DNA from 4 places in the Bradyrhizobium sp. USDA 4452 genome. Region 4 is predicted to be linked to each of the others. Evidence: predicted binding sites of a transcription regulator. Region 4 holds the regulator's gene; each other region holds the start of a gene.
What was found. Region 4 encodes PhoB, which activates phosphate uptake and scavenging genes when phosphate is short. Its sites were predicted from a motif close to TGTCATNNANCTGTCAT; they were not measured.
Positions count from the first base shown of each region.

Region 1 (7,515 bases), 2.7 Mb from region 4:
CACCACCATCGCCCGCCAGTGGTTCGACGTCGACAAGGTCGACACCATCGTCGACGTGCCGAATTCCGGCGTCGCGCTCGCGGTCAACAACGTCGTCAAGGAGAAGAACGGCGTCTACATCAATTCGGGCGCTGCGACCTCCGACCTCACCAACGCGCAGTGCACGCCGAACACGGTGCACTGGACCTACGACACCTACATGCTCGCTCATGCCACCGGCCAGGCGCTGGTGAAGGCGGGCGGAGACACCTGGTTCTTCCTGACCGCGGACTACGCGTTCGGCGCGGCGCTGGAGCGTGACACCACCGCGGTCATAACAGCCAATGGCGGCAAGGTGGTCGGCGGCGTCAAGCATCCGCTCAACACCGCCGACTTCTCCTCGTTCCTGCTGCAGGCGCAGGCCTCCAAGGCCAAGATCATCGGTCTCGCCAATGCCGGCGGCGACACCACCAACTCGATCAAGCAGGCGGCCGAGTTCGGCATCGTCAAGGGCGGTCAGAAGCTCGCGGCGCTGCTGCTGTTCCTCACCGACGTCAAGGCGATCGGGCTCGAGACCGCGCAGGGCCTCAACTTCACCGAGACCTTCTACTGGGACCTCAACGACAACACCCGCGCCTTCTCCAAGCGTTTCTCGGAGCGGATGAAGAACAGCGCGCCCCCGACCATGGTGCAGGCCGGCGTCTATGCGGGCCTGCTGCATTACTTCAAGGCGCTGGAAGCGCTCGGCGGCAATCCGCATGACGGCGCCAAGGTGGTCGCCAAGATGAAGACCATCCCGACCGACGATCCGCTGTTCGGCAAGGGCGAGGTCGAGGCCAACGGTCGCGTCACCCACGACGCCTATTTGTTCGAGGTGAAGAAGCCCTCGGAGTCCAAGGGTCCATGGGACTTCTACAAGCTGGTCGGCACCGTGCCCGGCAACCAGGCCTTCACGCCGCTCGACAAGAGCGCCTGCGCGCTTCTGAAGAAGTGACGATCATGCCCGCCGGCCATGCGCGTGGCCGGCGGGCTTCATCTATCCAGCGAAAGCTCATTCGATGCAGGCTCTCTACGCACAGCTTCTGGTGGGACTGATCAACGGCTCGTTCTACGCGCTGCTCAGTCTGGGGCTCGCCGTCATCTTCGGCATGCTCAACATCATCAATTTCGCGCACGGCGCGCTCTACATGATGGGCGCCTTCGTGGCGTATTTCCTGCTCAATCTGGGCGGCATCAACTACTGGTGGGCGCTGCTCATCGCTCCTGTCATCGTCGGCATCTTCGGCATGATCCTGGAGCGGACCATGCTGCAATGGCTCGCCGGCCTCGACCATCTCTACGGATTGCTGTTGACGTTCGGCATCGCGCTGATCGTGCAGGGCGTGTTCCAGAACTATTTCGGCTCCTCGGGCCTGCCTTACTCGATCCCGGATCAGCTCAAGGGCGGCGTCAATCTCGGCTTCATGTTCCTGCCGATCTATCGCGGCTGGGTGGTGATCTTCTCGCTGGTGGTGTGCCTTGCGACCTGGTTCCTGATCGAGAAGACGCAGCTCGGCGCCTACTTGCGCGCGGCCACCGAGAACCCGACGCTGGTGCGGGCCTTCGGCATCAACGTGCCGCGCATGATCACGCTGACCTACGGGCTCGGCGTCGGTCTTGCCGCGCTCGCCGGCGTGCTGTCGGCGCCGATCAACCAGGTCCGCCCGCTGATGGGCGCCGATCTCATCATCGTGGTGTTCGCGGTGGTCGTGATCGGCGGCATGGGCTCGATCATGGGTTCGATCATCACCGGTTTCGCGCTCGGCGTGATCGAGGGACTGACCAAGTATTTTTATCCCGAGGCCTCCAACACCGTGGTGTTTGTCCTGATGGTGGTGGTGTTGCTGGTGAAGCCAACGGGACTGACGGGACGGGCGGCCTGATATGTCAGCATTGACCGACGATACACTTCCGATGACGCCGCGCGCGATGCGCGACGAGATGATCGTATTCGCCGTGATGGCGGCGCTGCTGGCGGTGGTGCCGTTCACGGGGGTCTATCCCTTCTTCGTGATGCAGGCGCTGTGCTTTGCGCTGCTCGCCTGCGCGTTCAACCTCCTGATCGGCTATGGCGGCCTGCTGTCGTTCGGCCACGCCATGTTCCTCGGCACCGCCGGCTACGTCTCGGCGCATGCGCTGAAGGTGTGGGGGCTGTCGCCGGAGCTCGGCATCGTGGTCGGCACCGCCGCGGCGGCCTTGCTCGGCCTCGTCACCGGCTACATCTCGATCAAGCGGCAGGGCATCTACTTCTCTATGATCACGCTGGCGCTGTCGCAGCTGCTCTACTTCCTCTATCTGCAGGCGCCGTTCACCCACGGTGAAGACGGCATCCAGGGCATCCCGCAGGGCCACCTGCTCGGGATCTTCGATCTCTCCAAGCCGATCGTGCTCTATTACGTCGTGCTGGTCGGCTTTCTCGCCGGCTTCCTCTTGATCTACCGCACCATCAACTCGCCGTTCGGCGAGGTGCTGAAGTCGATCCGTGAGAACGAGCCGCGCGCGATTTCGCTCGGCTACAAGACCGACCAGTACAAGTTGCTGGCCTTCATCCTGTCGGGCACGCTGGCGGGCTTTGCCGGCTCGCTGAAGGTGTTCGTGGCGCAGAACGCCTCGCTCACCGACGTGCACTGGTCGATGTCCGGTGAAATCGTGCTGATGACGCTGGTCGGCGGCCTCGGCACCATCTTCGGACCGGTGGTCGGCGCGTTCGTGATCATTGCCATGCAGCAATATCTCGCCGGTTTCGGCCAGTGGGTGACGGTGATCCAGGGCGTGATCTTCGTGGCCTGCGTGCTCTTGTTCCGGCGCGGCCTGGTCGGCGAGCTGGCCCACCTGCTGCGCCGGTCGCTTTAGGGGCAGGGGACCGCGGCCTCCTTCGATATAGCAGTGGATGACCGCCCATTCGGGCAGTCAAGCCCGGGCGCATTCAGCGCAATTTGTTCTATGACAGTTTTGTGACAGTCGCTAAAAGGGCTGTCCCGGAACGATGGAACTGAGACATGCTGCGCTGGTTTCGCGCTTTCCTGCCCAAGGAAGAGCGATTTTTCGACCTGTTCGCCCGCCACGCCCAGACCTCCGTGCAGTGTGCGAAGGCGCTGCAGGACATGCTGAGGGGCGGGGAGGAAACGCCGGTCTATTGCCAGCGCGTCAATCAGTTCGAGAACGATGCCGACAGCGTCACCCGCGAAGTGCTGACCGCGGTCCGCCGCACCTTCATCACCCCGTTCGACCGCAGCGACATCAAGAACCTGATCACCGCGATGGACGACGCGGTCGACCAGATGCAGGCGACTGCCAAGGCGGTGATGCTGTTCGAGGTGCGCGAGTTCGAGCCGCCGATGCGCGAGATGGGCGGCCTGATCGTCGAATGCGCCAATCTGGTCGGCCGCGCGCTGCCACTGCTGCAATCGATCGGCCACAACGTCTCGATGCTGACCCAGATCACCGAGGAGCTGACCAAGCTCGAGGGCCGGGTCGACGATCTCCAGGACATCGGGCTCAAGGAGTTGTTCCTGAAGCACCGCGACGCCAACACGATGGACTTCATTGTCGGCGCGGAGATCTACGATCACCTCGAGAAGGTGGCAGACCGCTTCGACGATGTCGCCAACGAGATCAATTCGATCGTGATTGAACAGGTTTAGGGCAGGGCCATCAGTTGGACGCCACGCTGGGTCTTCCCGTCCTGACCATTCTGATCGCGGTCGCGCTGCTGTTCGATTTCCTGAACGGGCTGCACGACGCCGCGAACTCGATCGCAACCATCGTCTCGACCCGGGTGCTGCGGCCGCAATATGCGGTGTTCTGGGCGGCCTTCTTCAACTTCGTCGCCTTCGCGGTGTTCGGCCTGCACGTTGCCAACACGATCGGCACCGGGATCATCGATCCGGCGGTGGTGGACGCGACCGTGATCTTCGCTGCACTGGTCGGCGCGATCGTCTGGAACGTGATCACATGGGCGCTGGGCATTCCCTCGTCGAGTTCGCACGCGCTGATCGGCGGCCTGGTCGGCGCCGGCATGGCGAAGGCGGGCATCTCGGCGGCGGTGTGGAGCGGGCTGACCAAGACCTTGCTCGCGATCGTGCTGTCGCCGCTGGTCGGCTTCCTGCTGGCGCTGGTGCTGGTTGCGATCGTGTCCTGGCTGTCGGTGCGCTCGACGCCGTTCGCGGTCGATCGCGCCTTCCGCATCCTGCAATTCGCCTCGGCCTCGCTCTATTCGCTCGGCCATGGCGGCAACGACGCGCAGAAGACCATGGGCATCATCGCCGTGCTGCTCTATTCGCAGGGCCATCTCGGCGACACCTTCGAGATCCCGTTCTGGGTGGTGCTCGCCTGCCAGAGCGCGATGGCGCTCGGCACCTTGATGGGGGGCTGGCGGATCGTCCGCACCATGGGGCTGCGGATCACCAAGCTGACGCCGATGCAGGGCTTCTGCGCCGAAACCGGCGGCGCCGCGACCCTGTTCATCGCGACCTATCTCGGGGTGCCGGTATCGACCACCCACACCATCACCGGCGCCATCGTCGGCGTCGGCGCGGCACGGCGGCTCTCCGCCGTGCGCTGGAACGTGGCGAGCTCGATCGTCTATGCCTGGGTGATCACGATCCCGGCGTCGGCCGCGGTCGCCGCCGCGACCTATTGGGCGGTGCAGGTCCTCAAATAACTATCCGACCAGCTTCAGCCCGACGATGCCGGCGACGATCAGCCCGATGCTGGCAAGCCGCATCGCGGTTGCGGGTTCGCCGAGCAGGATGATGCCGAGCGCCGCCGTGCCGACCGCGCCGATCCCGGTCCAGACCGCATAGGCGGTTCCAATCGGCAGCGTCTTCAGCGCGATGCCGAGCAGGATCACGCTGCCGGCCATCGCCGCCAATGTCAGCACCGACGGCACCAGCCGCGAGAAACCGTCGGTATATTTCAGCCCGATCGCCCAGCCGATCTCGAGCAGGCCCGCGGTGAACAGAATGGCCCAGGCCATGACGAACCCTCCGGATAAGGCAGGGTCGTCCCCGCGGATGGTATGGTGAGGAAAGGTCGTCCTTCCCATGCCTATATGAGGATGGTGCGGCCATTCCGCATTGCGACAAAACGCCCTTGATTGCGCCCGTTTTCCCTGCCAAACGCTGCCCCGCCATGTCCGATACCGCTGTTTCAACCGAATCGCCGTCCCGCTCGCCACTGTCTGAGGAAGTGGCGCGCCGGCGCACCTTCGCGATCATCTCGCACCCGGACGCCGGCAAGACCACGCTGACGGAAAAGCTGCTGCTGTTCGGCGGCGCCATCAACCTCGCGGGTCAGGTCAAGGCAAAGGGCGAGCGTCGCAACACGCGCTCGGACTGGATGAAGATCGAGCGCGAGCGCGGCATCTCGGTCGTCACCTCGGTGATGACCTTCGAGTTCAACGACCTGGTGTTCAACCTCCTGGACACGCCGGGCCACGAGGACTTTTCGGAAGACACCTATCGCACGCTGACCGCGGTCGATTCCGCGGTCATGGTGATCGACGCCGCCAAGGGCATCGAGGCGCGCACCCGAAAACTGTTCGAGGTGTGTCGGTTGCGCGACATCCCGATCATCACCTTCATCAACAAGATGGACCGCGAGAGCCGCGACACCTTTGAGCTGCTCGACGAGATCGAGAAGACGCTGGCGCTCGACACCACGCCGATGACCTGGCCGGTCGGCCGTGGCCGCGACTTCCTCGGCACCTACGACGTCGTCAATGGCGGCGTGCGGCTGCTTGAGGGCGGCGGCGCCAAGACCGGCGCCACTGAGCAGATCGACATCGCCGATCTCGGCAAGCGCAACCCCAATCTCGACGTCGCCGAGGTCAAGGACGAGCTCGCGCTGGTCTCGGAAGCCTGCAAGCCGTTCGAGCTCGCGGCGTTCCGAGAGGGCCACCTGACGCCGGTCTATTTCGGCAGCGCGCTGCGCAATTTCGGCGTCGGCGATTTGCTCGAAGGCCTCGGCAAGTTCGCACCGGCGCCGCGCGCGCAGGATTCCGATCTGCGCAAGGTCGAGGCTTCAGAGCCGCGCATGAGCGCGTTCGTATTCAAGATCCAGGCCAACATGGATCCGAACCATCGCGACCGCATCGCCTTCGCCCGGCTATGCTCCGGAAAACTCAGCCGCGGCATGAAGGCCAAGCTGGTTCGCACGGGCAAGAACATGAGCCTGTCGAGCCCGCAATTCTTCTTCGCCCAGGATCGCTCGGTGGCGGACGAGGCCTTCGCCGGCGACGTTGTCGGCATTCCCAACCACGGCACCTTGCGGATCGGCGACACCCTGACCGAGGGCGAGGATCTGACCTTCGTCGGTGTGCCGAGCTTCGCGCCGGAAATCGTCCGCCGCGTTCGCCTGACCGATGCGATGAAGGCCAAGAAGCTGAAGGAAGCCTTGCAGCAGATGTCGGAGGAGGGCGTCGTGCAGGTGTTCCGTCCGCGCGACGGCGCGCCGGCGCTGGTCGGCGTGGTCGGCCCGCTGCAGCTCGACGTGCTGAAGGCGCGGCTCGATGCAGAATATTCGCTGCCGGTCGAGTTCGAGGTCAGCGAATTCTCGCTGGCGCGCTGGATCTCGTCCGACGACCGCAAGAAGCTCGATGCCTTCGTCGCCGCCAACAATTCCGGCATCGCCGACGATGTCGACGGAGATCCGGTGTTCATGGCCAAGAACGAGTTCTATCTCGGCTACACCCGCGAGCGGGCCGAGGGCATCACCTTCTCCAACGTCAAGGACGTGAAGAAGAAGGCGTAGTGCCGCGCCGCATTCTCAGTGTCGTCCCCCGGCTCGACCGGGGACCCAGTACTACGCGGCCTAACGGCTCAAGCACAACCGTCTCTGGAATACTGGATCGCCCGGTCGAGGCCGGGCGATGACAACGGAGTGTGGCGTGCGAGCGCAAGGAATTGAACGCCGTCCCGCTTGCTCCGGTCCCGTCGCGGTACCATTTTCCCCGGAACGCATCCCGGGTCCAACCGCATGTTCCGACGCGTCGTCACCTGCCTTGTCTTTGCCGTGCTGGCCCTTGCCTTCGCGGGCGCCGCCGGCGCGCGGCAGCGGCAGCAGACCAACCCCGTGCCATTCGCACACACACCCTGCAGCGTGCTCGACTATGGGCCCTGCATCCCGTCTTACTGCAGCGTGTTCAACCACGGGCCGTGCCTGCCCGAAATCGATTATCCGTACGGTGAAAATCTCCAGCTCACGATCCTGACGGTGCCGCCCGAGGACCAGGCCGCGAAATACCACAAGCCGGATCATGATCTCGATACCATCGGCGATTTGTTCGCCGCGCTGCGTTCCTGCTGGGCGCCACCGCCACCCGATGACGCTCGTGAGGGCATGCAGATGTCGGTGCGCTTCAGCTTCAAGCGGACCGGCGAGATGATTGGTTCGCCGCGCCTGACATTTTCGACGCGGGGCATCCCGGCGGACACCCGCACGACCTACCTCAACGCGATCAACGCCTCGCTCAGTGCCTGCCTGCCGCTGAAATTC
Region 1 covers NZ_JBSSGK010000001.1:735,625-743,139, reverse strand. Annotated here, with positions in the region: gene ACVISU_RS03835 (ABC transporter substrate-binding protein) at 1-973, shown strand, start outside; gene ACVISU_RS03830 (branched-chain amino acid ABC transporter permease) at 1,038-1,901, shown strand; gene ACVISU_RS03825 (branched-chain amino acid ABC transporter permease) at 1,903-2,871, shown strand; gene ACVISU_RS03820 (DUF47 domain-containing protein) at 3,018-3,662, shown strand; gene ACVISU_RS03815 (inorganic phosphate transporter) at 3,677-4,681, shown strand; gene sugE (quaternary ammonium compound efflux SMR transporter SugE) at 4,682-4,996, opposite strand; gene ACVISU_RS03805 (peptide chain release factor 3) at 5,152-6,771, shown strand; gene ACVISU_RS03800 (hypothetical protein) at 6,997-7,515, shown strand, end outside.
Region 1: a site for PhoB is predicted at 2,962-2,978, ahead of ACVISU_RS03820 (DUF47 domain-containing protein). Genes of this name have one in related genera too.

Region 2 (7,515 bases), 2.7 Mb from region 4:
ACTGTGCGTTTCACGACGTCGAAATCCAAGGCTTCAATGGCTTCGAGAGGCGAAACTTCGGACTTGAAGACTTTGGATCTGAAGACCCGGGAATTGAACAGACGGCGGAAAGCCCGCTTGTGGCGTGGCACGTGGAAAACGTGGCCGCGTCTTTTTTATGTCTAGACTGGGAGAGAGACGATGCCGAAGGGTACCGTCAAATGGTTTAACCCGACCAAAGGCTACGGGTTCATCAAGCCGGCCGTCGGCGACAAGGATGTGTTCGTTCACATCTCGGCGGTCGAACGCGCAGGCCTCAGCACACTCAACGAGAACCAGACCGTCGAGTACGAGTTGGTGGAGAACCGCGGCAAGGCGTCGGCAGAGAACCTCAAGGTTCACTGAACGCCGCTGCTGGCGGACTTCATTCTGACGCCTCCCCCGGCCGCATCACCCCGGGGGATCGCTCTCGGGGATCTCTTGCGCAACCACGCGCTAGGGCGCCGGCGCGATCAGCGTGCTGCCGGTTGCCGCGCTGCCCTGCGTCTTGCAGACGTCGCCCTCAAGCCTAAGCCGGCCGCTCGCCAGAAGCCGCAGCGCCTCCGGATAGATGCGATGTTCGATGGTGATCACGCGTGCGGCGAGCGTCTCGGGCGTGTCGTCGTCAGCCACCGTGACCGCGCCCTGCATCACGATCGGTCCGGCATCGGTCTCCGGGATCACGAAATGCACCGTCGCGCCGGACAGCTTGACCCCAGCACGCAGGGCCTGGCCGTGCGGATCGAGGCCGGGGAAACACGGCAGCAGCGACGGATGGATGTTGAGCATCCGCCCGTACCAGTGTCGCACGAAGTCGCCGGTGAACAGCCGCATGAAGCCGCCGAGGCAGATCAGCTCGACCTTTCTGTCGTCGAGCGCCTTCTGCAGCACCGCCTCGAAACCGGCGCGGTCCTTGCCGAACGGCTTGCTCTCGATGACGACGGTCGGAATGCCGCTCGCGGCCGCCTTCGCGAGCCCGGGAGCATCGGCGCGGTTGGAGATCACGGCGACGATCTCGGCTGGAAAATCCGCAGCCTTCGCGGCCTCGATCAGCGCGGCCATATTGGAGCCGCGGCCGGAGATCAGGATGGCTGTGCGGCGCTTCATCTGGAGAGATCGAGATGACCGTTATAGACCACGCGATGCTCGCCGCTCGCCTCGATCACCTCGCCGAGCAGCGTCACGGTCTCGCCGCCGGCGGTGAAGGCCTCGGTCACCGCATCGATCGCATCGGCCTTGACGATCGCGATCATACCGATGCCGCAGTTGAAGGTGCGCAGCAGTTCGAGTTCGGCGATGCCGCCCTGCTCGGCCAGCCACTTGAACACCGGCAGCACCGGCAGCCGCGCCAGGTCGATGCCGACGCCGAGATGCTTCGGCAGCACGCGTGGGATGTTGTCGGTGAAGCCGCCGCCGGTGATGTGGGCGAGGCCCTTCACCGCACCGGTCTCGCGGATCGCGCGCAGGCAGGACTTCACATAGAGCCTGGTCGGCGTCAGCAGCGCCGCGCCGAGCGTCATGACCGGCGCGAACGGCGCCGGCGCATCATAGGCCACGCCGGACTGCTCGACGATCTTGCGCACCAGCGAATAGCCGTTGGAGTGCACGCCGGAGGACGCCAGCCCGATCACGGCATCGCCCGCCGCGATGTCCCCCGTCGGCAGCAGGGTGCCGCGCTCGGCCGCGCCGACCGCAAAGCCGCCGAGGTCGTAATCGCCATCCTTGTAGAGGCCGGGCATCTCGGCGGTCTCGCCACCGATCAGCGCGCAGCCGGATTCGCGGCAGCCCTCGGCGATGCCGGCGACGATCTGCGCGGTGGCCTCCGGATGCAGCTTGCCACAGGCGAAATAGTCGAGGAAGAACAGCGGTTCCGCGCCCTGCACGACCAGGTCGTTGACCGACATCGCGACGAGGTCGATGCCGATGCCGCTGTGGATGCCCGTCTCGATCGCGATCTTCAGCTTGGTGCCAACGCCATCGGTCGCGGCCACCAGAACCGGATCCTTGAAGCCCGCAGCCTTGAGGTCGAACAGCCCGCCGAATCCGCCGATCTCGGCGTCCGCGCCGGGCCGTGCGGTGGCCCGCACCATCGGCTTGATCAGATCGACCAGACGATTGCCGGCGTCGATATCGACGCCCGAATCCGCGTAAGTGAGCCCGTTTTTGCGCTCGGTCATGCCCAATTCCAGATGATCAGGGGCTGGTTACGAGGAATTCCGCCCCCGCGCAATGGCTCGCGGGCGGCTAGCCGCGATACTATGTAGATAACAGCCGGCCGCCGCGCAAAAGAGCCGGATAACGAGTAAAATCAGGCTTCTAGCCGGGAAGCGATTCAAGTTGAGCATTCCGAACATCATCACCCTCGCCCGCATCATCCTGGTGCCGGTGATCGTCTGGGCCATTGTGTCGAGCCAGATGGAGATCGCGTTTGCGATCTTCGTGATCGCCGGCGTCTCGGACGCGGTCGACGGTTTCCTTGCCAAGCGCTTCAACATGGCAAGCGAGCTCGGCGCCCTGCTCGACCCGCTCGCCGACAAGGCGCTCTTGGTGTCGATCTATGTCGCGCTCGGAATCTGGGGCGCGGTGCCGCGCTGGATCGTGATTCTCGTGGTGTCGCGCGACATCATGATCGTCTCCGCCGTGATTGTGTCATGGTTGTTCGACAAGCCGGTCGAGATGAAGCCGCTGATGGTGTCGAAGCTGAACACGGTAGCACAGGTGGCGTTCGCGGCCCTGGTGCTGGCCTCGCTCGGCTTCGGCTTTCAGCCGCATCCCTACGACCTGATCCTGATGGGTCTGGTCACGATCTTTACTTTGGGTTCGGTGTCGCTCTATCTCGTGGAGTGGGTGCGGCACATGAGCACGATCGAGGCTCGGTAGCACCTGATCCGGAAAAGTGGAAAGCGGTTTTCCCGCGACAAACGCGAGGCGTTTGCGCTGGGATCATGCTAAAATAAAGCGGTTTGGAGATTTGCGTGGCCGGTAGCGTTCAACCTCGTCAATTGGCCTTGGCCCTGCCGCACGAGGAGAAGCTGACCCGCGACGATTTCCTCGAGGGGCCCGCCAACGAAGCCGCGCTCGCGCTGATCGACGGCTGGCCCGACTGGCCGAACCGAATTATGCTGCTGGTGGGGCCCGACGGCTCCGGCAAAAGCCACCTCGCCGCGATCTGGGCCGAGTGCGCCGGCGCGCGCGCGACTGCGGCGCATGCGCTGACCGCCGACACGGTGCCGGCCGCGCTCGCCACCGGCGCGCTGGTGGTCGAGGATTTGAGGCCGGCGGATTTCGACGAGCGCGCGATGTTTCACCTGCTGAATCTCGCCCGCCAGGACGATGCCTTCGTTTTGATCACGGCACGCATCCCGCCGTCGGCATTCGAGATCGAGCTGCGGGATCTACGGTCGAGGCTGCGTGCGGTGCCGACGGTGGCGCTGCTGCCGCCCGACGACCAGCTGTTCCGCGGCCTGATCCTCAAGTTCTGCGCCGACCGCCAGATGAGCGTGGACGAACCGCTCGTCAGCTACCTGACCACCCGGATCGAGCGCTCCTATGCCGCGGTCCGGCAGGCAGTCGAACTGCTTGACACCGAGGCGCTGCGGCTCGGCCGGCCGGTGACCCGGGCGCTGGCGGCGGAGCTGTTGCGCGATGCCTGAGCCATGCCGCGGCTTGACGGCGCAGCCGGGCGGAACATCAATGTCATCGAAACGTCATCGCAATATCACATGGTCGGCGCGGCCCTCGGCTAGACCGCTCCGGCCCCTGCCCCGAATTGGACCAGCACTTGATGGACTCGGCACAAGCACCTGAAATCAAAGAGAAAGAGGCGGAACTTCCGCCCGTCCCCGCGATCGCAACCAGCCCCGAGCGGTTCATCAACCGGGAGCTGTCCTGGCTGCATTTCAATCGCCGGGTGCTCGAGGAATCGGTCAATCCCGGCCATCCCGTGCTGGAGCGGGTGCGCTTCCTGTCGATCTCGGCGAATAACCTCGACGAGTTCTTCATGGTCCGCGTCGCCGGTATCAAGGCGCAAGTCCGCGAGGGTATTACCGAGCGCAGCCCGGACGGCCTGCTGCCAGCCGAGCAGCTCGTGATGATCAACAAGACGGTGTCGCAACTCGCCGCCGACCAGCAGGCGATCTGGAGCGAACTGCGCGACATCCTGTCCAAGGTCGGCATCCAGTTGGTTGACGGGCGCGACGTGACCAAGTCCGAACGCACCTGGATCGAGGATCACTTCCTCCACAACATCTTCCCGCTGCTGACGCCGCTGGCGATCGATCCGGCGCATCCGTTCCCGTTCATCCCGAACCTCGGCTTCACGGTCGCGCTGCAATTGTCGCGGATCGCCGACGGCAAGGCGATGAACGCGTTGATCCGCATGCCCGGCAAGATCGACCGCTTCATCCGCATCCCCTCTACCAAGGAAGGTGCGCCGGCGCGGCTGATCACATTGGAGCAAGCCACCGGTCTGTTCATCGGCCGCCTGTTCCCCGGCTACACCGTCAAGGGCCAGGGCGCGTTCCGCATCATCAGGGACTCCGAACTCGAGATCGAGGAAGAGGCCGAGGACCTCGTCCGCTTGTTCGAGACCGCGCTCAAGCGCCGCCGCCGCGGATCGGTGATCCGGCTCGAGATCGAGGCCACGATGCCCGAAGAGCTGCGCATCTTCGTGCAGCACGCATTGTCGGCGGCGGACGATGAAGTGATCCTGGTCGACGGCGTGCTCGCGATGAACGAGCTGTCGCAGCTGACCCGCCTCAATCGCCCCGACCTCGAATTCCCGCCCTACGTGCCCCGCCACCCCGAGCGCGTCCGTGACCATGGCGGCGACATCTTTGCCGCCATCCGCCAGAAGGATCTCGTGGTCCACCACCCCTACGAATCCTTCGACGTCGTCGTCCAGTTCCTGCAACAGGCGGCGCGCGATCCCGACGTGGTCGCGATCAAGCAGACGCTCTATCGCACCTCGAACAACTCGCCGATCGTGCGCGCGCTGGCCGAAGCCGCCGAAGCCGGCAAGTCGGTGACCGCGCTGATCGAACTCAAGGCGCGCTTCGACGAGGAAGCCAATATCCGCTGGGCTCGCGACCTCGAACGCGCCGGCGTGCAGGTCGTGTACGGCTTCATCGAGCTGAAGACGCACGCCAAGCTGTCGATGGTGGTGCGCCGCGAGGGCGGCAATCTCACGACCTATGTGCATACCGGCACCGGCAACTACCATCCGGTCACCGCGCGCATCTACACCGACCTCTCCTACTTCACCTCGGATCCGATCATCGGCCGCGATGTCGCGCGGGTGTTCAACTACATCACCGGCTATGCCGAACCGAGCGACATCGAGAAGATGGCGGTATCGCCGCTGACGCTGCGCAAGCGGATCATCGAGCACATCCATGACGAGATCGCCCACGTCAAGCATGGCCGGCCCGGCGCGGTCTGGATGAAGATGAATGCGCTGGTCGACCCCGACATCATCGATGCGCTGTACGAGGCGTCGCAGGCCGGCGTCTCGGTCGAGCTCGTGGTGCGCGGCATCTGCTGCCTGCGGCCAGGGCTGCCGGGATTGTCGGAGAACATCCGCGTCAAGTCGGTGATCGGCCGGTTCCTGGAACATGGCCGGATCTATTGCTTCGGCATGGGCCAGGGCCTGCCGAGCACAAAAGCTGCTGTGTATATCTCGTCCGCCGACATGATGCCGCGCAACCTCGACCGCCGCGTCGAGGTGCTCTGTCCGCTGCAAAATCCGACGGTGCATCAGCAGGTTCTCGAGCAGATCATGGTCGCGAACCTGAAGGACAATGAGCAGAGCTGGCAATTGTTGCCGGACGGATCGTCAACGCGTATGAAGGCCGCGAAAGGCGAAGAGCCCTTCAATCTGCATGACTATTTTATGACAAATCCGAGTCTGTCCGGCCGTGGTAAGTCTCTCAAGGAATCTTCACCGCGCCGTCTCACGCGTCGCAACGAGCGTCAGCAGCCATCGTCTTAAGGGGGCTTTACGGTGAAGCGGCCGCGGAAGCGCGCTTCCAGCGTCGCTGTGATCGATATCGGCTCGAACTCGGTTCGTCTCGTGGTCTACGAGGCGATGGCGCGCAGCCTCGTCACCATCTTCAACGAGAAGGCGTTGTGCGGGCTCGGACGCGAGGTGCAGAGCACCGGCCTGCTCGCAACCGATGCCGTCAACAAGGCGCTCACCGCGCTGCGCCGCTTTCGCGCGTTGTGCCGGATCCAGCAGGTCGGCCGCGTCTACGCGATCGCGACCGCGGCCTGCCGCGACGCCAAGAACGGACCGGACTTCATCGCCAAGGCAGAGCGCATCTGCGGCGCCAAGATCGAGATTCTCACCGGACCGCGCGAAGCGAAGCTGTCTGCGCTCGGCGTCGTCTCGGGCGTGCACAATCCGAACGGCATCGTCGGCGACCTCGGCGGCGGCTCGCTCGAACTGATCGACGTCCGGGGCAACCGCGTGCGCAGCGGCGTGACGCTGCCGCTCGGCAGCCTTGCACTGCAGGACCTCTCGAACAAGTCGCTCAAGCGTGCTGAACGCATCGTCAAGAACGAACTGCTCGGCGTTGCCCAGCTCAAGACCGGTCGCGGTCGCACCTTCTACGCGGTCGGCGGCACCTGGCGTGCGCTGGCGCGCATCCACATCATCCAGAGCGGCTACCCGCTCAAGGTGATGCACGGCTATTCGATTCCGGCCGCCGACGCGCTCGACTTCGTGCAGCGGCTGCGGCGGCTCGCGGCCACCAACATGCTGGCCAATATCGAGTCGATCGCCGACGCGCGGCGGCCGCTACTGGCCTATGCCGCGCTGGTGCTCGAATACATCATCCGCGTGGCGCAGCCGAAGAGCATTGTGTTCTCCACCTTCGGCGTGCGCGAGGGCCTGCTCTACGAGATGCTGCCGCCGGCCGAGCGCGCCAAGGATGGGCTGCACTGCGCCGCGCAGAACCTCAACGAATTGCTGTCGCGCTCCGCCCGTCACGCTCAGGAGCTGACGGCGTGGACCGACCGGCTGGTGCGCGTCGTCCGGCTGCGCGAGACCGAGGAAGACCGCAGGCTGCGTCACGTCGCCTGCCTGCTCTCCGATATCGGCTGGCGCGTCCATCCCGATCATCGCGGCGAGGAAACCCTCAGCCTGATCATGAACGGCAATTTCGGCTCGATCACCCATCAGGGCCGCGCCTTCGTCGCGCTGTCGGTGTTCTATCGCTACGCCGGCCTCAGCGAGGAGAACGAGCCGCCGCCGCAGATCCGCGCGCTGGTGACGCCGGCGATGGACGAGCGCGCGCGTGTGCTCGGCGCGGCGTTCCGCGTCGCGCATCTGATCACGGCGGCACGCACCGGCGTGCTGCCGCTGACGCATTTCCGTACCCAGGGTCGCAAGCTGATGCTGGTGTTCGAGCATCGGATGGTGGATCTGGTCGCCGACCGCGTCGGCAGCCGCTTCAAGCAATTGGCGCGGCTGGTCGGGCGCGCCGGCTCGATCGTGCG
Region 2 covers NZ_JBSSGK010000001.1:674,196-681,710, forward strand. Annotated here, with positions in the region: gene ACVISU_RS03495 (cold-shock protein) at 181-384, shown strand; gene purN (phosphoribosylglycinamide formyltransferase) at 475-1,125, opposite strand; gene purM (phosphoribosylformylglycinamidine cyclo-ligase) at 1,122-2,195, opposite strand; gene ACVISU_RS03510 (CDP-alcohol phosphatidyltransferase family protein) at 2,356-2,898, shown strand; gene ACVISU_RS03515 (chromosomal replication initiator DnaA) at 2,994-3,671, shown strand; gene ACVISU_RS03520 (RNA degradosome polyphosphate kinase) at 3,803-6,007, shown strand; gene ppx (exopolyphosphatase) at 6,020-7,515, shown strand, end outside.
Region 2: a site for PhoB is predicted at 3,713-3,729, ahead of ACVISU_RS03520 (RNA degradosome polyphosphate kinase). Genes of this name have one in related genera too.

Region 3 (7,515 bases), 580 kb from region 4:
GGCGTTCTGGTTCCTGTTCGCCACCTTCTTCGTCTGCGGCTTCACCACCAACGGCCTGGTCGGCACCCATCTGATCGCGTTCTGCGGCGATCATGGCATCGTCGAGGTGCAGGCGGCGAGCCTGCTCGCCCTGATGGGGTTCTTCGACCTGTTCGGCACCACGCTGTCGGGCTGGCTCACCGACCGGTTCGATCCGCGCAAGCTGCTGTTCCTGTATTACGGGCTGCGCGGCCTGTCGCTGATCTATTTGCCCTACTCGGATTTCTCGCTGGTGAGCCTGTCGGTGTTCGCGGTGTTCTACGGTCTCGACTGGATCGCGACCGTGCCGCCGACCGTGCGCATCGCCAACGAGGCGTTCGGCGACAAGAACGCGCCGCTGGTGTTCGGCTGGGTGGTGGCGGGCCATCAGCTCGGCGCCGCCTGCGCCGCGTTCTTCGCCGGCTTCATGCGCTCGGCCCAGGGCGATTATCTGCAGGCCTTCATGATCGCGGGCCTCACCGGCATCGTCGCGGCCGTGCTGTCGCTGACGATCACGCGGCGGCCGGCGCAACCGGTGCTCGCCGCGGCGTGAGCATGCGCTGATTGAGAAGCAGCCCGGCCTTCCGGCGGGCGCGCAGGTCGCCCATCACGAGCGGGTGTCCGACGTCCGCCGGTTGCTTTCGAGGCAAGGAAGATATCCAGCGGCAGGCAGGCCAAGGACCACGCGTTTCGGCCCGCCTATTCCTCGAATTGTTCCTGGAAGCCGTTGCGCAATCGAGGGCGATCTGCCAGTTTTCAACCTTTCATGGACGGGCGATCCACATCGCGGGAGCAGGATCCGACATGTCTGGCAGCGTGAGGGCCAAGACCTGACGCTCAAGGCCTGAAGCTCAAGACCTGACGCTACTGACTCGCTTGTTGCAACTGCTTTTGAAAACACGGATCGGACCTGGAGCGTTTGAAGAAACCGGATGTCCGAAACAGGTGAAGCTCAAAAATCCAGTTCGAGCGCCTTGCAGCTCGCCTTCGGGCAGGCCGTCGCGCTGCATCAGCGGGGGCAGCTGGCGGCAGCGGAGAAGATCTATGAAGAGATTCTCCGACAGCAGCCAAGCAACTTCGATGCGCTGCATCTGTTGGGCCTGATTTCCGCGCAGACCGGCCGCAGCGAGCGCGGCGTCGACCTGATCCGGCGCGCCATCAGGCTCAACGGCAACGTCGCGGACGTGCACAACAACCTCGGCAACACGCTGCGCGCGTTGCGTCGCTTCGACGAAGCGCTCGCGAGCTTCGACAGGGCGGCCGCGCTTCAGCCAGACCTTGCGCCGGCGCTCTACAATCGCGGACTCACGCTCGCGGAGCTTGGACGCCACGAAGAGGCGCTCGCAAGCTACGATCGGGTGATCGCGCTGGTGCCTGACCATGCAGACGCCCATCGGAACAGGGGCGCCGCGCTGCGAAAGCTGCAGCGGCTCGCGGAGGCCCTGGCGAGCCTGGACAGGGCGCTCGCGCTCGCGCCCAACGATGCCGGTGTGCACAACGATCGTGGCAACGTGCTCAATGACCTCGAAAGGTTCGATGATGCGCTCGCGAGCTACGACCGGGCTCCGGGAATTGCCGGCGCGTGTTACAACCGCGGCAACGTGCTGACCAGGCTGGATCGTCTGGAAGAGGCGATTGCGAGCTACGACCAAGCGATCGCTTTGCGGCCCGGCTATGCCGAGGCCTACAACAACCGCGGCACGGCGCTGTTGAGGCTCAGGGATCATGAGGCGGCGCTCGCCAGCATCGACAAGGCGATCCAGCACAAGGGCGACGATGCGGCGGCCTACGCCAACCGCGGCAAGGTTCTATCCATGCTGGCGCGCTATGATGAGGCCTTCGCGGCCTTTGACAAGGCCGTCGCGCTCAAACCGGACGAGGCCGACATCGAAGGCTATCGTCTGCACGTCAAATCTCACCTTTGCGACTGGGCCGACTTTGACGCCGAATGCGACCAATTGATCGGGTCGATCAGGAATCGAAACGCGACGACACCGCCATTCATGTTTTGTAACATTCCTTCATCGGCCGCCGACCAACTGCTCTGCGCCACGCGATGGACTGCGAAGAATCATCCGCCGTCTGAAAGCCAGCGCTGGCGGGGCGAGCGCTACGATCACGATCGAATTCGGATCGGCTATTTCTCGTCGGATTTCTGCAACCACGCGACATCGGCTTTGATGGCGGGGATGTTCGAATGCCACGACCGGTCGAAATTCGAGACGGTGGCAATCTCATGGTCGCCCAACGACCCTACGGAGATGCGCCGACGGCTGGAGGCTTCGTTCGATCGATTTGTCGAGGTCCGGGACATCAAGGACGATGAGCTCGCCGACCTGATCAGGCGATTGGAGATCGACATCCTGGTCGATTTGAAAGGCTTCACCGGGGGATCCCGCACCCGAGTCCTTGGCCGCCGGCCTGCGCCGATCCAGGTCAATTATCTGGGTTACCCGGGAACACTCGGTGCCCCGTTCATCGACTACATCATCGCCGATCGTACCGTGATCCCGGATCACCATCGCGAATTCTACAGCGAAAAGGTGGTGGCCCTGCCGGGCAGCTATCAGGCCAACGACGACAAGCGCGTCATTGCCGATCGCGTGTTTACGCGCAGCGAGGTCGGGCTGGCACCGGCGGGCTTCGTGTTCTGTTGCTTCAACAACAACCACAAGATCACGCCTGACATGTTCGATCGGTGGATGAGGATCCTCGGCCGCGTCGAGGGCAGCATGTTGTGGCTGCTCGAAGGCAACGCCTACGCTGCCGCAAATCTGCGCAAGGAGGCGGTCGCGCGCGGCGTCGGAGCGGAGCGCCTTGTGTTCGCACCGCGCATGTCGTTGCCCGACCATCTCGCACGCCATCGCCTCGCCGGCCTGTTCCTCGACAGCACTCCCTACAACGCCCACACGACCACCAGCGATGCGCTATGGGCCGGCCTGCCGGTGCTGACCATTCTCGGCGACACCTTTGCCAGTCGGGTCGCAGCAAGCTTGCTCCATGCGATCGGCTTGCCCGAGCTTATTGCGGAATCGCCGGAGGCTTACGAGCGCATGGCGGTCGATCTTGCGACCGATCCCTCGAGGCTCGCGGCGCTCAAGACCAGGTTGGCGGCCAATCGGCTGACGGCGCCGTTGTTCGATACCAAACGTTTCACCCGACATATCGAGGCCGCTTACACCGCGATGCATGAGCGTCACCGTGCGGGCATGGCGCCTGACCATATCGTCGTCCCGGCGTGATCGTTGCTGCGTCCTGCCCCGCTCGGATTATCTCGCCGGTCGGCCCGTCGGCGTTCGCGATATTCTATGGTCTCGACTGGATCGCGACCGTGCCGCCGACCGTGTGCAGCTGATATCGGTCAAGTTCCTCGCGCCCGAAACAAGCATTTGATCGACCGACATCTCGACTACGGCTGCATCTGACGGCGGCGATCCGCAATCAGCTGCTTTGCTTCGTCGATCGTGATCTCCCCGGCTCCCAGCACCTGATAACCGCTGTCGGGATTTTGGCTGCGCCGCTCGCGATCGTCCTGCTTCTGATCGCGATCCGGATTCGGCGTCGAAGACCCCTCTCCCCCGCCGTAGCCGAGAACCTCGACGATCACGATCGACGGCTGGCCACTGCCCTGCTGCTGCTGCGGCGCCGCCTGTTGGGTCGCGGCCGCCGTGTTTGATGCCGTGGTCAGCGCGCCGACCGGCGGGCCCTGCACCGTCGGGATCCCGCTCGACGTGCCCTGAACCTGAATGTTCGCGGCATTGACGATTTGCAGCGCCGCGAGGTTGACGTTGCCGGAGACGCGAATGCCGGCTTCTCCCGCGTCGATGGTGCCGAGCGGCGCGATCAAATCGACATTGCCGGGCCGCACTTCCGGGATCGGGTTGAGCGTTGCGTTGCCGGCCCCGGTCGTGGGAACGCTGGGCGACAATATCACCCGTCCATAATTGTCATAGACGCGCTTCGGCGGCGTGTAGACCTGCGTCGTCTTGGAGCCGCGGCCGTCGTTGATGTCGCCCTCCGCCGACCAGGCGACGATGTCGCCGCCGAAGGTGGTCATGATGCGCGACAAGCCGAGCAACAGGCTGCCTTTCGAATAGGCCTCGATATCACCCTTGCCCCGGGGTGATCGGGCCCGCCGAGGACGGCGGCACGACGCCGATCGCGGCCTTGGCGTCCGACAAGCTCACCACGCGCTTCTCGCCTCGCCAGCGCGACAGCGCGGCATGGAAGGCCATCTGGATCAGGTAGCTTTTCGGGCTGCGCAGTTCGCCCGACGGGGCCGCACGATCGAGCCGCAGCCAGGTGTCGTGCAGCACGTCGTTGGCAAGCTCGGCCGATCCCAGCCGCCGGGTCAGTCTGGCACGCAGGTCATCGTAACCGAGGACGAAGAACCGCCGCAGCAGATCGCGATTGGAATGGCTCATGCGCGGCCGTCACCTCGGCCCGGCGGCAGCACGGCCACACCGGAGCGGCTCGCCGGGTGCCTGCGCGAGGATCGCGATCGTGACCGGCTGCGGCATATCCGCCGGCGGCGCGGTGAGCGACAATCCGTGCAGCGCGCCGGCGACCTCGACACTCACGGGCGCGCTCGTCGAGATATCGAACAACTGGGCACGCTCGACCAGGCCGGACGCCGCAATCCAGAGCTTGAGCAACTGATCGACGTCGCGGGGCCGGGTCTCGGCGTGGCCACACAGGGCACGTGACACCTCCTTCTGAAGCGTCGCGAAATAGGATTGATCGATCCCGCCGGCGACGCGGATCGATGCCGACGAGACAAGCGTGAAGCTGCGGGTCCCGGTGCTGCGCGCAGCCAGCCCGCTGCCCGCCAGAAGTTCGCGCAAGGCGGCTTTCGGCTCCAGCACGCCATGAATGGAGCGAGAGCGCTGCCCGGCCACGAGTGCGCCATCGTAAAACACCTCCAGCCCCGTAGCGGCGCTGTAGGCATCGAGCGCGCTCGCCAACGGCTGGGCTGCGATCTCGAAACGAACCTGTTCGTCTTGCCCGGCGTCGGCACCATCGGCAAGACAGAACAGGCTCAGTCCGAAAAACACAGTTTGCCACAACAGCACGCCGGTTCGCGGCAGATGAAGAGCCGCAAACATGGGCGGAAATCCGACTTCATACAAACGTCACGCGCGGGTCACCTTAGCGAGCGTTCATTACAGTGCGTTGACAGATTTGGACACAATCCGACTGACCACGCCGTCGGGTGGCGTCTCCGAATCTACGTCGGATGCGCCAGCGATGTCCGCGGCCGCTATGGCCACGGGCTATCCTCGATCCACAAATTGCCGCGAAGATTGGCGCTCGATCGCCGACGGCTTGATCAGACGAGGGAAAGTCCCGTCGAAGAACCGCGCCGACAGATCAGCCGATGACCTTGAACAAGAAAAGAACCGAGACGACAGTGGTGCTCGCGAGGACTGACAAGCCGATCCGAAGCAGGCGCTTCTCGTCTCTCTCGCCGACCCGCCTGCCGCGGACAGCTTCGAATGCGATGAGGAGGAGGCGACCTCCGTCCAATGGCAAGATGGGGAGGAGATTGGACAAGCCGATGGAAGCAGAGAACGCCCCAATCAGCACCTCCAGTCTCATATCGAGCCAGGCAAAAGCAGACCCGCCACCCTCAAGGTTGATCGCGCCGCGGCCAGCACCAAATTGACGAACGGTCCTGCTGCGTAGATCAATGCTCGCTGCGCCAACGATGCTGTCGAGAACGAGCGCCGGTTGGCAGCATCGGAAAGCACGCAGCTGCTCCGGCAGCCAATATCACGCAATCCAGATATACGTGATCACGTCAAGTCCGCCGCCACCAGGAGGCCGTTGGTACGAAGCGATGATTGGCTCTGTTTTCAGCAGTTACAGCTGCACGTCATTTCTGGCACCGTGAGCTTCGACGGTTAGAACCGTGCCTTCCCTTCGAATCTCTTGCCCGACACTCCCATTTTCAGTTCTCGACATTTATCCTTCGTTAATGAAGCCGCCTTGATTTGCAGCCGCTGATTTTGGCGGTCCAATGTTCACTCAACGCAAGTAAGCATTGCTTAAGAGGGTATCCCAATATTGCAAGCCTGCCGAACCGATCGGCGGACGAGAAGGCTGTGCTTGCTCCGGTCCACTGTGTTGCAAGTGCGAGAAGCGCCTCTGCCGCAGCGGCTGGTCGCAATTGGGACAAGGATCATGCTCCGCCGCTTTATACTACGTTTCGCCAGAGACTGCGCTGCCAACGTCGCCGTGATCTTTGCGCTCGCGATGTTTCCGACCATCTTTCTGCTCGGCATGGCGCTGGATTACACGCATGAGCAGCACATGAAGGTCAACCTCGACGCCGCAACTGATGCGGCCGCGGTTGCCGCGGTCACCTCGGCGATGATGCAGCAGAGCCCGCAGGTCGCCCAAGCGACCGCAAAGAACGTTTTCAACATCACCGCAAATACTCTGGTGAACAACGGCAACCTGGCCGGAAACCCAACTCTCACGGTCGCGGTCAATTGCAGCAAGCCGGACCCCACAACGGGCTACTGCACCTACGCCCCCTGCCCCGGCGCGGACGTGGTCTATACTGACGCTGTCAACTCAAACAATCAGGTCGTTCGCAACGTCCAGGTCTGTTACAGCGCAGCGTCAAGCAATGCCTTCCCGGCCATCCTTCAGAAGGCGAGCTGGCCGTTCGCGGGCCAGTCGGGCACGCGCAACCAGAGCGCACCCAACATCAATTTCTATCTCTTGCTGGACGACTCGCCCTCGATGGCCATCGGCGCGACCACGAGCGACATCAACACGTTGATCGCCAACACGCAAAAGCAGGTCGATTCAACCGGCACCAAGGGGTGCGGTTTCGCATGCCACCAAACCAATCCTTCCGCGGACAATCTGGGAAATCCGGGCGGCGCCAATCAAGACAATTACGCCCTCGCCCGCAGCCTCAACCTCACGCTACGCATCGATCTGGTCACGCAGGCAGTCCAATCACTGATGAATACCGCCTATCAGATATCGAACATCAATAGGAATACTTACGGGGTCGCGATCTACTCGTTCGACTATCAGTTGAACAGCAGTTCGCCGATCTTCGCGCCTTCCGGAAAGCCTGGAGTGGTGCGAACTCCCGTGACGCCCGCCTCGACGACGAGCTACACGGTGGCGACTATCCAGAACGCAGCCGCCAGTATTCAAGTGCTGCCCGTGTACAAGAACAACTGGCTGACATCGTCGAACAACAACAGCGACGCCGACACCAGCATCGCGGGTGCGTTGAGCGGCCTCAACCAGATCATGCCGAATCCGGGGAATGGCACCAACCTCGCTAACGATACGCCACAGGAAGTGGTGTTTCTCGTGACCGATGGCGTCGAGGACGTGAACATTTCGACCGACGCTTACACGAGTTCCTGCAACAAGACTCTCACCGGCAAGCGCTGCCAGCAGCCGCTGGACCCCACGATCTGCACCACCATCAAGAACCGGAATATCCGGATCGCGGTGCTCTACACC
Region 3 covers NZ_JBSSGK010000001.1:2,839,777-2,847,291, forward strand. Annotated here, with positions in the region: gene ACVISU_RS13585 (MFS transporter) at 1-571, shown strand, start outside; gene ACVISU_RS13590 (tetratricopeptide repeat protein) at 951-3,260, shown strand; gene ACVISU_RS13595 (filamentous hemagglutinin family protein) at 3,428-4,075, opposite strand; gene ACVISU_RS13600 (RNA polymerase sigma factor) at 4,125-4,442, opposite strand; gene ACVISU_RS13605 (STN domain-containing protein) at 4,452-5,147, opposite strand; gene ACVISU_RS13610 (site-2 protease family protein) at 5,389-5,616, opposite strand; gene ACVISU_RS13615 (TadE/TadG family type IV pilus assembly protein) at 6,202-7,515, shown strand, end outside.
Region 3: a site for PhoB is predicted at 5,180-5,196, ahead of ACVISU_RS13605 (STN domain-containing protein). Genes of this name have one in related genera too.

Region 4 (7,515 bases):
GAGGACATGCTGCTGCTGGTGCCCAACCCGCTGCGCGAGGCGGCCTCCGCGCTCGGCCTGCCGCGTTCGCTGGTGATCAAGCGGATCGCTTATCGTGCTGCGCGCAGCGGGTTGATCACCGGCGTGCTGCTGGCGACCGCCCGCGTCGCGGGCGAGACCGCGCCGCTGCTGTTCACCGCGCTGTCGAACCAGTTCTTCAGCTGGGACTTGACCAAGACGATGGCCAACCTGCCGGTGACCATCAACAACTTCGTGCAGAGCCCCTACGCCTACTGGAAAGAGCTGGCGTGGAGCGGTGCGCTGCTCATCACCTTCACCGTGCTCGCGCTGAATATCGGCGCGCGTATCCTTGGTGCCGAAAGGGCCGCAAAATGACCGAGCTTTCCGTCTCCACGACCGCCGCGAGCCACGTTCCGCAGGTGCCGCTGCCGGAAGCGCCGCCGAAAGTCACGGTGCGCAACCTCAACTTCTATTACGGCGAGCACCACGCGCTGAAGAACATCAACCTGACGCTCGGCACCAACCGCGTCACGGCGTTCATCGGCCCGTCGGGCTGCGGCAAGTCGACCCTGCTGCGCATCTTCAACCGGATGTATGATCTCTATCCGGGCCAGCGCGCTGTCGGCCAGCTGATGCTGGACCAGACCAACATTCTTGATCCCAAGCTCGACCTCAATCTGCTGCGCGCGCGCGTCGGCATGGTGTTCCAGAAGCCGACGCCGTTCCCGATGACGATCTACGAGAACATCGCCTTCGGCATCCGCCTCTACGAGAAGATCTCGAAGTCCGAGATGGACGACCGGGTCGAGAAGGCGCTGCGCGGCGGTGCGCTGTGGAACGAGGTCAAGGACAAGCTGAACGCTTCCGGCCTGTCGCTTTCTGGCGGCCAGCAGCAGCGGCTGTGCATCGCGCGCACCGTGGCGGTGCGTCCCGAGGTGATCCTGTTCGACGAGCCGTGCTCTGCGCTCGATCCGATCTCGACCGCCAAGGTCGAGGAACTGATCCAGGAGCTCTCCGAGGACTACACGATCGCGATCGTCACCCACAACATGCAGCAGGCGGCGCGCGTCTCCGACAAGACCGCCTTCATGTATCTCGGCGAGCTGATCGAGTTCGACGACACCAACAAGATCTTCACCTCGCCGAGCGATCGACGCACCCAGGACTACATCACCGGCCGGTTCGGCTGAGGAGAATGACGATGGCTTCTGAACATACCGCCAAGGCATTCGACAGCGACCTGCAGGAATTGACCCGCCTGGTCGCCGAGATGGGCGGGCTCGTCGAGCGGATGATTACCGAGTCGGTCGACGCGCTGATCCGTCGCGACGTCGCGCTCGGCAAGCGCGTGGTCGCCGCGGACATCGAGATCGACAATCTGCAGCGTGTCATCGAAGAGCGCGCGGTGCTGACGATCGCCCGCCGCCAGCCGATGGCGATCGACCTGCGCGAGATCGTCAGCGCGATGCGCGTCGCCACCGATCTCGAGCGGATCGGCGACCTCGCCAAGAACATGGGCAAGCGCGTCGCGGCGCTGGAGAGCGATTTCCAGCCGCTGAAGCTGATCCGCGGCCTGGAGCACATGACCGACCTCGTGCTGTCGCAGGTCAAGTCGGTGCTCGACGCCTATGCCGCGCACGATCTGCCGGCGGCGATGAACGTCTGGAAGGGCGACGAGGAGGTCGACGCGATCTGCACCTCGCTGTTCCGCGAGCTCTTGACCTACATGATGGAGGATCCGCGCAACATCTCGTTCTGCATCCATCTGATGTTCTGCGCCAAGAACATCGAGCGGATCGGCGATCACGCCACCAATATCGCCGAGACCGTGTTCTACATGATCGAAGGCCAGCAGATCACCGACAAGCGTCCGAAGGGCGACATGACCAACTTTGCCACCACTGTGCCGGGTACCTAGGACATGATCCGCGGGCGCGGAGCCGGATTGTCTTCACGACAAGCCGTTTTCCGCAGGGGTTATGCTCAGGAAAGTAAGCGTTTCGGTTTGCGTCTGGGCAACGGATCATCACAGAGAGAGAACTTAAACCGATGAGCGCACGCATTCTGGTAGTCGAAGACGAGGAAGCGCTGACGACACTGTTGCGCTACAACCTCGATGCGGAAGGCTACGATGTCGAAACGGTGGGGCGCGGCGACGATGCCGACACCCGCCTGAAGGAGCGCGTTCCCGACCTCGTGGTGCTGGACTGGATGCTTCCGGGCCTGTCCGGCATCGAGCTGTGCCGTCGCCTGCGTGCGCGGCCCGAGACCAAGCAGCTTCCGATCATCATGCTGACCGCGCGCGGCGAGGAGAGTGAGCGCGTGCGCGGGCTTGCCACCGGCGCCGACGACTACATCGTCAAGCCGTTCTCGGTGCCGGAATTGCTGGCACGGGTGAAGGGCCTGCTGCGCCGTGCGAGTCCGGAGCGGCTTGCGACCGTGCTGACCTATGGCGACATCGAGCTCGATCGCGAGAAGCGCCGCGTGGCGCGCTCGGGCCGTCCGATCGATCTCGGGCCGACCGAGTATCGGCTGCTCGAATTCTTCCTCGAGCATCCCGGCCGCGTGTTCAGCCGCGAGCAGCTGCTCGACAGCGTCTGGGGCCGCGACATCTATATCGATGAACGTACCGTCGACGTGCATATCGGCCGTCTGCGCAAGCTGCTCAATCCCGGCCGCGAGCAGGATCCGATCCGCACCGTGCGCGGCGCCGGCTACGCGCTCGACGATCGCTTTGCAAAGGCCGAGCCGCAGCCGTAAGGCAGTGCAGCAATCGCAAGCACAATGTCGTTCCGGCTTTGGCCGGGACAACGCCGGTGAAGTAGCCGGGCTACGAGCCACAAAAAAATCCCCGCTTGCGCGGGGATTTGTTTTTGCAGTCCAGGCAGTTTCCCGAGTGCTTACTTGATCTGTGGCTTCGCCGAGGGCCGGCGGCGATCGGCGGCGGGCTGGTAGGCGACGCGCGAGTGATGCGCGCAATAGGGCAGGCCGGCGAGCGCCTTGCCGCCGCAGAAGAAGAATTCCGGGCTCGAGGGATCGCCGACCGGCCAGTGGCAGGTGGCCTCGTTGAGCTCGAGCAGCGACAGCCGCTGGCTCATCGGCACCACATTGTCGAAGGAGATCGGATCCGGCTCCATCTCGACCTCGAAAGCGTGCGCGAGCGCGGTGTTGCCGCGCGAGACCGGGCGCGCCACCCGCATCATGTGCTGGGCGGGGCGGGCCTTGCGCTGCCGCGGCGCGGCCGTGGAAGGGGCCTTGGCGCGGCCGGAGAGGCCGAGCCGATGCACTTTGCCGATCACGGCGTTTCGCGTCACATTGCCAAGTTCCGCCGCGATCTGGCTGGCCGAGAGGCCGGATTCCCAGAGCTTCTTCAGCTGCTCGACGCGATCGTCGGACCAGGTCAATACCGTCATCGCATTCTTCCTTTCGCATGGCGCCGGCCAATCAACGGAGCGGCGCTGCGAGCCAATCTGGACAAATATCCCTGCGGCCAGAATCCCTTAGCCCTCGCCGGGCACGGTGTTGCGCCCGAACGTTTACGCGAGAACGAAGGCTACTTAGAGGGTCCAGTACTGCCGCACGAGATGTCGTACCCGACAGGTCAAACGCTACAATATGGCGTGACTCTGGCGCAAGAGTCCGCGGCCGTGCGTCCACATGTTCCCACACAGTTAAGCATTGCCGTGCGGCTTTTCCACCGCACCGGAATGCTCCGGATTGCGCTGGGTTCGCATCGCAGGAACGCCGGCAGGGGCCGGCTGCTGGCGATTGACACTGACCGGCCGCAGCATAGAATGATGTGCACGTGCCGCCCGCAAAGGCGGCCGTTTTGTTTTCCGAAGCTGGCGGTTGCTGCGCTGGCGTCAAGCCGCGCAGCAATTGACGGTTTCAAACCGGCAGTGAACGCCATGACCAACGCCTCGTCGCATCTGCTCCCCGTCTTCGCCAGGGTCGATCTCGGCTTCGAGCGCGGTGAGGGCGCCTGGCTGATCGCAACCAACGGCGACCGCTATCTCGACTTCACCTCGGGTGTCGCGGTGAACGCGCTCGGACATGCGCATCCGCATCTGGTCAAGGCGCTGCAGGAGCAGGCGACCAGGCTCTGGCACATGTCGAACCTGTTCAAGAGCCCGGACGGCGAAGTGCTCGCCGCGCGGCTGTGCGAGCAGAGCTTTGCCGACTTTGTGTTTTTCTGCAATTCCGGCGCGGAAGCGATGGAGGGCGTGATCAAGCTGGTCCGCCACTACCACTTCTCCAAGGGCCATCCCGAGCGCTACCGCATCATTACCTTCGAAGGCGCCTTCCATGGCCGCACGCTGGGTACGCTGGCTGCGACCGGCTCGGCGAAATACCTCGAAGGTTTCGGCCCGCCGATGGACGGCTTCGACCAGGTGCCGCACGGCGACATCGAGGCGGTGAAGAAGGCGATCGGCCCGAACACCGCCGGCATCCTGATCGAGCCGGTGCAGGGCGAGGGCGGCGTGCGCTCGGCGCCGCAGGCCTTCTTCAAGGCGCTGCGCGCCCTGTGCGACGAGCACGGCCTGCTGCTCGCATTCGACGAGGTGCAGACCGGCATGGGCCGCACCGGCGAGCTGTTCGCCTACAAGCGCACCGGCGTCACGCCGGACGTGATGTCGCTGGCGAAGGCGCTCGGCGGCGGCTTCCCGATCGGCGCGGTGCTGGCGACCGCGCAGGCCGCGGCCGGCATGGCGCCGGGCTCGCACGGCTCAACCTTCGGCGGCAATCCGCTCGCAGTCGCCGCCGCCAATGCCGTGCTCGACGTTATGCTCAAGCCCGGCTTCTTCGAGCACGTGCAGAAGATGTCGCTGCTGCTCAAGCAGAAACTCGCGTCGGTCGTCGACCGCTATCCCGGCGTGCTGTCGGAGGTGCGCGGCGAGGGCCTGTTGATCGGCGTCAAGGCCGTGGTGCCCTCGGGCGATCTGATCGCCGCGCTGCGCAACGAGAAGCTGCTCACCGTCGGCGCCGGGGACAACGTGGTGCGGTTCCTCGCGCCTCTGATCGTGACCGAGGCCGAGATCGACCAGTCGATCGTCTCGCTCGAGCGCGCCTGCGCGACATTGTCGGCGACGCAGCCGAAGAAGGCGGCTGGATAATGAGCAAGCCGGTCCGTCACTTCCTCGACATCAACGAGCTGCCGCTCGCCGAGCTGCGCAACATGCTCGAAGCCGGCGCCGCCATGAAGGCCAAGCTGAAGGCGCATGAGAAGCCCAGGAAGCCGCTCGAAGGCAAGACGCTGGCGATGATCTTCGAGCGCCCGTCGACCCGCACCAGGGTGTCGTTCGACGTCGGCATGCGCCAGCTCGGCGGTGAATCGATCATGCTGACCGGCGCGGAGATGCAGCTCGGCCGCGGCGAGACCATCGCCGACACCGCGCGCGTGTTGTCGCGCTATGTCGATGCGATCATGATCCGCATCCTCAATCATGACGCGCTGCTCGAACTCGCCGCCCACGCAACGGTGCCCGTCATCAACGGCCTGACCCGGCGCTCGCATCCCTGCCAGGTGATGGCCGACCTCATGACGTATGAGGAAAAGCGCGGCTCGATTCAGGGCAAGACGGTGGCCTGGACCGGTGACGACAACAACGTGCTGGCCTCCTGGGCGCACGCCGCCGAGCGCTTCAAGTTCAATCTCAACATCGCGACGCCGCCCGAGCTCTCGCCGAAGAAGCCGATGCGGGACTGGATCAAGGCCACCGGCGCGCCGATCGTGCTCGGCACCGATCCGGAAGCCGCCGTGCGCGGCGCCGACTGCGTCGTCACCGACACCTGGGTGTCGATGGGCGACAAGGAGGGCGAGCACCGCCACAACGTGCTGAAGCCCTATCAGGTCAATGCCAAGCTGATGTCGCTCGCCAAGCCGGACGCACTGTTCATGCACTGCCTGCCCGCGCATCGCGGCGAGGAGGTCACCGACGAGGTGATCGACGGTCCGCAATCGGTGGTGTTCGACGAAGCGGAAAACCGCCTGCATGCGCAGAAGGGCATTCTGGCCTGGTGTTTCGACGCGGTCGCGTAGTCGTAGATCAGTAGATGTTGCCGTCCCGGCGAAGGCCGGACCCATACGCCCCGGCCCGTGAAAAGGCACAAGGGGAGACGCCTCGTGCCGCGACAAAATCCTGTGGTTAGGGTCTGTGCTTTCGCAGGGACGACGTCGATCCTCGGTATGCTGAACCCCTTTATTTCACGGTCCGAGACCCCAGATAGAGCGCCATGGTTTCACAATCCCCCGACATCAAAATCCAGCCCGAGACGCCCGTTCGCGCGCCGTCTGCGGTTCCTGTCGACGATGCCGTGCTGGCCTTCGAGGTCGGCGCGCTGGACCTGCGCGGCCGGCTGACCCGGCTCGGCCCCGCGCTCGACGAGATCCTGCACAAGCACGATTATCCGCCGGCGGTCGGCAAGCTGCTCGGCGAGGCCATCGTGCTGACCACGCTGCTCGGCTCGTCGGTCAAGTTCGAGGGCCGCTTCATCCTGCAGACCCGGACCGAAGGCCCGGTCTCGCTCCTGATCGTCGATTTCCAGGCGCCCGATCGGCTGCGCGCCTATGCGCGCTACGATGCCGCGCAACTCAAGCCCGGGCAAACTTCAGGCGAACTGCTCGGCAAGGGCCACCTTGCGATGACGATCGATCAGGGCTCCAATACCAGCCGCTACCAGGGACTGGTCGCGCTCGACGGCGGCGGCCTGGAAGAGGCGGCTCACGAATATTTCCTGCGCTCGGAGCAGATTCCGACCCGGGTCCGCCTTGCGGTCGGCGAGGAGATGCGCGGCGGCGAGGGCGGCAAGCTGCACTGGCGCGCCGGCGGCATCCTGCTGCAATTCCTGCCCAAGGCGCCCGAGCGCGCCAAGCAAGCCGATCTGCATCCCGGCGATGCCCCCGAAGGCACAGCCGCCCATAGCGTGCCGGATGACGATGCCTGGGTCGAGGGACAGTCGCTGATCTCCACCGTCGAGGACGTCGAGCTGATCGATCCCGATCTCTCCGGCGAGCGGCTGTTGTACCGCCTGTTCCACGAGCGCGGCGTGCGCGTCTTCAATCCGCAGCCGCTGCGCGCGCAGTGCTCCTGCTCGCGCGATGCGGTGTCGTCGATGCTGAAGAGCTTTGCGCCGAACGATCGCGCCGAGATGGTCAAGGACGGCAAGGTCGTCGTCACCTGCGAGTTCTGCTCGTCGGTGTACGAATTCACGCCGGAAGAGGCGGGCGTCGAGTAGACGCGTCGATCGTAGCCCGGATGGAGCCGTCAGTTCAGCACCCGCTTCCCATCCGGGCTCGGGCTGTCCAGCGAGAATGTCGGCACGTCGATGCTGAAGCGCTCACCGGCTTCGGTGACCATCTGGTAGCTGCCGGTCATGAAGCCGGAGGCGGTCGGCAGCGGCACGCCTGAGGTGTATTCGAAGCGCTCGCCGGGCGCGAGCACCGGCTGCTCGCCCACCACGCCCTCGCCGCGCACCTCCTGGCGGCGGCCGGTGGCGTCGGTGATGATCCAGTGC
Region 4 covers NZ_JBSSGK010000001.1:3,418,426-3,425,940, reverse strand. Annotated here, with positions in the region: gene pstA (phosphate ABC transporter permease PstA) at 1-375, shown strand, start outside; gene pstB (phosphate ABC transporter ATP-binding protein PstB) at 372-1,190, shown strand; gene phoU (phosphate signaling complex protein PhoU) at 1,202-1,918, shown strand; gene phoB (phosphate regulon transcriptional regulator PhoB) at 2,050-2,760, shown strand; gene ACVISU_RS16480 (GcrA family cell cycle regulator) at 2,901-3,413, opposite strand; gene ACVISU_RS16475 (acetylornithine transaminase) at 3,909-5,114, shown strand; gene argF (ornithine carbamoyltransferase) at 5,114-6,040, shown strand; gene ACVISU_RS16465 (Hsp33 family molecular chaperone) at 6,235-7,236, shown strand; gene apaG (Co2+/Mg2+ efflux protein ApaG) at 7,266-7,515, opposite strand, start outside.